2 regions of the Isoalcanivorax indicus genome follow, and region 2 is predicted to be linked to the other one. Evidence: predicted binding sites of a transcription regulator. Region 2 holds the regulator's gene; the other holds the start of a gene.
The links. The regulator PhoB, encoded in region 2, activates phosphate uptake and scavenging genes when phosphate is short. The targets are predictions, from matches to a motif close to TGTCATANNNNTGTCANA.
Positions count from the first base shown of each region.

Region 1: DKW65_RS06270 (glycerophosphodiester phosphodiesterase) is a predicted target of PhoB. The motif match lies at 1,548-1,565, and genes of this name have one in related genera.

Region 1 covers NZ_QGMP01000001.1:1,357,590-1,359,990, reverse strand. The annotation lists gene DKW65_RS06280 (carbon-nitrogen hydrolase) at 1-41, shown strand, start outside; gene DKW65_RS06275 (LysR family transcriptional regulator) at 424-1,359, shown strand; gene DKW65_RS06270 (glycerophosphodiester phosphodiesterase) at 1,599-2,401, shown strand, end outside; gene DKW65_RS06265 (patatin-like phospholipase family protein) at 2,376-2,401, opposite strand, start outside.
Region 2 covers NZ_QGMP01000001.1:50,048-52,448, forward strand. The annotation lists gene phoR (phosphate regulon sensor histidine kinase PhoR) at 1-1,146, opposite strand, end outside; gene phoB (phosphate regulon transcriptional regulator PhoB) at 1,183-1,884, opposite strand; gene ubiA (4-hydroxybenzoate octaprenyltransferase) at 1,980-2,401, opposite strand, start outside.

The DNA of each region.
Region 1 (2,401 bases), 1.3 Mb from region 2:
TTGACGCCTATGAAGACCTGACCTGCCGTTTTCGCGACTGATATCCTTGAATAACAGCGTGCGGTAACACTTTCTGTTACCGCACGCCTGTTACCGCACGCCACGCACACTTCAGCCGCCACACAATAGTGGCAATATGCCTTCATTGGCAGGCGCCATCGCATCCGGTACTACTGTCGTATAACAAGACCGACAGTGCATACCAATGAATTATCTACGCTATACAACCCCTCGTGAATCTGCTTATATAATTAAATCTGCTTTTCGAAATATCGACTGCTCGTCTCGACGTGTCCCTGCCACGGAAATGTCGAACCCCAGCCGCCCGGCCTGTCATCCGAGTCACGCGTAAGCCTAATGACTCGCACACAGCGCGAAAACACAAACTGGGTTAAAGCTACTTTTCAAAAAGGCAGGGTTTCGATGAATTCAATAGCCGATCTCACCACTTTTGTCCTGGTCGTCCGGGCCGGGACACTGACCGAAGCAGCACGCAGACTCGGCTTGTCGGCGGCCTCCATCAGCAAGCGCATGACGCGCCTGGAGGAAGAGCTGGGCGTTCGCCTGCTCAATCGCAGCTCCCGCTCCATGAGCCTTACCGAGGAAGGCACCGAGCTTTACCACCGTCTGGTGGTGATCCTGGATGACCTCGATGACAGTATCTCGGCCATCGCCCGCAGCGGCGACAACGCCAAGGGCGTACTGCGCGTTGTCTCCACCTCGGGCCTGGGCCGTAACCGCATTGCTCCGCTGGTCTCGCAATTCACCAGTGAATACCCGGAAACCGCTGTCCAGCTGCACCTTTCCGACAAGCATGTGGATTTCATCCGTGAGGGCTATGACATCGCCATTACCATTGGTCAGCCGGGCGATTCCACCCTGATCGCGAAGCGTCTGATGCGTAATCGTTGCTACATCTGCGCCACTCCGGAGTACCTGGCCCAGTCGCCGCCATTGCGCCGCCCCTCTGACCTGAAACGCCACCGCTGCCTGGTGCTGGATTGCTATGGCTCCTTCCGCGACCTCTGGCCGCTGAGCGGCCCGGACAACCGCGAGATGGTCCGCGTCACCGGCAACCTGATTACCGATAGCGCAGAAACGCTGCGCGGCTGGCTGCTGGATGGCCAGGGTATCGCTCTGAAAAGCGAATGGGATGTCCAGGAGGAGTTACAGACTGGCAAGCTGGTCAAGGTACTGGATGGCTATACGGTGCCGAATCTGGACTTCTATATCGTCTATGCGGCGCGCAAGAATCTGCCGGCAAAAACCAAGTATTTCATCGACTTCCTTGAAGAACATGCTCAGGATGCCGGGCTGAACGCGCTGCGCTTTTCAGCGACGGATGACGATGACTGGTAGTTTATGAAAAGCAGCTTTTCTTTTTGTTCTGTTTTCAAGGCATTAGTCATTCTGTAATCTGAGCCGCGTGTGAGGGTATTCCGATACCTGTCGCATAAAGCGATCTCAACTGTTCCTGATATTTGATGAGTTATTGCATCAGACCCGCCCCCCGGCGGGCTTTTTTTGCCTGCTCTTTATTGCCGGAATGTCACCGCCCCGTCATAGTGTCGAGAAACTATTGAGGCATGCAGGGCCTTATGTCAGACATCCCCTATTTTCCCGCCATCGTCGGCCACCGCGGCGCCCGTGGTGAAGCCCCCGAGAATACCCTGGCCAGCTTTCAGGTTGCCGTAGACGCTGGCGTCAAGGCGATCGAGCTGGATGTCCGCATGTCCGCCGATGGCCAGTTGATTGTCGTCCACGATCCCAAGGTAGACCGCACTACCTGGCACACAGGGCCTGTACGGCAGTTCACCCAGGCCGAGCTGGGCCTGCTGGACGCACGCCGCAATACCCCCGGCTGGCACAGCCCCATCGGCATCCCCACCCTGGCGGAGGTTGTGGACCTGTGCCCGCCCGACATGGGCTTCCAGTTCGAGGTCAAGGGCGGCGACGATCGTGGCTACCTGACGCGCCTGGCCCACAATCTGCGTGTGCTGATCGTCGACAAGCGGATGCATGATCGCGTGGTGGTGACGTCCAGCCATACCGGCTTCCTGCGCATGATGGCCGTGCAGGCGCCCAATGTAATGCGCGGCTACGTCTGCGAGTACCGCTATCTGCAGCCGACGCGGCGTACAGCAGCGCTGGGCTGCCGCTGGCTGATCGCCCATTACAGCCTGGTCACGCCACGCATGATGCAACGGGCGCGCAAGCGTGGGCTGCGTGTGTCGGTGTGGACCGTCAATGACTTGCGTGAAGCCGAGCGGTTGGTGGCGTTGGGGGTGGACAGCATCATTACCGACTACCCCACCAGCTTCATTACCCACTTCACCAGCCAGGAACGCCGCCGCAAGGGGCCGCTTCCGCAGCCCTCACCCCCGCTGATCGAGGGGCTCTG
Region 2 (2,401 bases):
ATGTCGGGCTTCAATGCCGACGCCGTCGTCGCTGACGGACAGGTGGCCGCCCGCATCATCTTCCCACCAGCGGATGCGGATATGGCCGCCTGCGGGGGTGTATTTGACGGCGTTGGTGACCAGATTGGCGAAGGCGCTGTGCAGCTCGGCGCCATTGCCCAGCAGCCCGGCGCCGGGCGCCACTTCCAGCTGCACGTCCTGCTGCTTGTCCGGCGCCATGGCCAGGGCATCCTGGCGCAGTCGGCGCAACATCGGCGCCAGCGCCTGCCGTTCGCTGTCGTGTTCGACCTCGGTGCCTTCCAGGCGCGCCAGCAGCAGCAAGTCGTTGACCAGCGCTTCCATGCGCTGGCTTTGCTGGTTCATCTGGATCAGCGCACGGTGGACGCGTTTCTGCTCGGCGGGAGTCGAATCCAGCAGGGTTTCCAGATAGCCCTTGAGCACGGTCAGCGGCGTTTTCAGTTCATGGCTGACGTTGCCTACGAAATCCTTGCGCATCTGCTCCAGGTTATGCAGCCGGGTCACGTCACGCACGATGACCAGCCAATCTCCCGCCCCGAAGCGGGTGATGGTGAATTCCAGCATGCGGTGTTCATCGTTCGGCGATGGCAGCGTCAGAGGATGGTCGAAGTGGCCTTCCTTGAGATACGCAGCAAAGCGTGGGTCGCGGATCAGGTTGGTCAGCGTCTGCTGCTTGTCATGCGGTGCCTTGAAACCCAGCAGCCGGTCTGCCGCACGGTTCCAGTATTCGATCCGCCCCTGGCGATCAACCACGACGATGGCATCGCGCAGGGCGGTGATCGAGGTTTCGGCCCGGGTAATCAGGAATTCCAGCTCATCGCGGGCGGCTTTCTCGCGCCGCAACAGATGATACAGCCGGTCGAACAGGTCGCCCCAGGCGCCCCGGCTTTCCGGCGGCGGCTTGCCCTGCTCGTAGCTCACGACCCAGTGACTCAGGCGCATCAACTGGCGCAGGTTGAACGCCAGACAGAGGAGTGCGGCCAGCAGCACCGGCCAGAGGCTGTCCAGCATCAGCGACAGGCCTGCACCGGCCAGTACGAACAGGGCGATGCGGCGAAGCTCCTGGCGAACGGTGGGGGTCACCGGCTGACTCTCCATGCGGGTCGGGTGCCCGCTATTGTACGTCAATGGTTGCAATCCGTTTGCAGCCTGACTGCACCGGAATCAGGCGCGGGCGGTCTTGGTCGAAAACCGGTAGCCGGTGCCGCGCACCGTCTGGATAAAGCGGTCGAAGTCGTACGGCGCCAGCGCCTTGCGCAGGCGGCGAATGTGCACGTCGATGGTGCGGTCCTCGACATAGACGTTGGCACCCCACACCTGGTCCAGCAGTTGGGTACGGGAATAGGCGCGCTCCTGGTGGCTCATGAAGAACTCCAGCAGGCGGTATTCGGTGGGGCCCATGTCCACCGGCTCGTCGTTGGCGGTGATGCGGTGGCTGACCGGGTCCAGACACAGACCGTCGACCTCGATGGCCTTGTCGGCGGCCGCCGCGCTGCTGCGGCGCAGCACGGCCTTGATGCGGGAAATCAGTTCGCGGGTGGAGAACGGCTTGGTGATGTAGTCATCCGCCCCCACGTCCAGCCCCTGGATCTTGTTGTCTTCCTCGCTCTTGGCCGTGAGCATGATGATGGGGATTTCGCTGGTGGTCTCGTCGCGTTTGAGGCGGCGCGCCAGTTCGATACCGCTCACCGAAGGCAGCATCCAGTCCAGCAGGATCAGGGCCGGGCGCTCATCGACAATGATCTCGTGGGCGCGCTGGGCATTGTCGGCCTCCAGTACATCGAAGTCGGCCATTTCCAGGGCCACGGCAACCATCTCCCGGATGGCCGGCTCATCGTCCACGATCAGTAGGGTGTGCTTGCTCATGACAGCGTCTGCTCTGGCTTGTACATGCGCCCATTAGATGGCCGTTTCATGACAAGCATATGACAGTGGCGCGATTGGGGGTATGGCTGGGTTCCCTAGAGATACTGCAGCCACAGCCCGGCAAACAGCGCGGCGCCGACCCACTGGTTATTCAGGAAGGCCCGGAAGCAGCCGTCGGGCTGGCGCTCGCGAATCAGCCACTGCTGATAGACGAACAGCCCGGCCGCCACGGCCAGCCCGAGATACCAGGTCCAGCCGAAATCCAGCCCCCGGCCCAGCAACCACAGCGGCCACAGGGTCAGCGCCTGCAGCACCCCGATGATCAGCCGGTCGGCCTCCCCGAACAGGATGGCGGTGCTCTTGATGCCCACCTTCAGGTCGTCTTCCCGGTCACACATGGCGTACTGGGTGTCGTAGGCCACTGTCCACAGCAGCTTGGCGACAAAGATCAGCCAGGCCGCTGCCGGCACGGCTTCCGTTTCAGCGGCAAAGGCCATCGGAATCGCCCAGGCAAAGG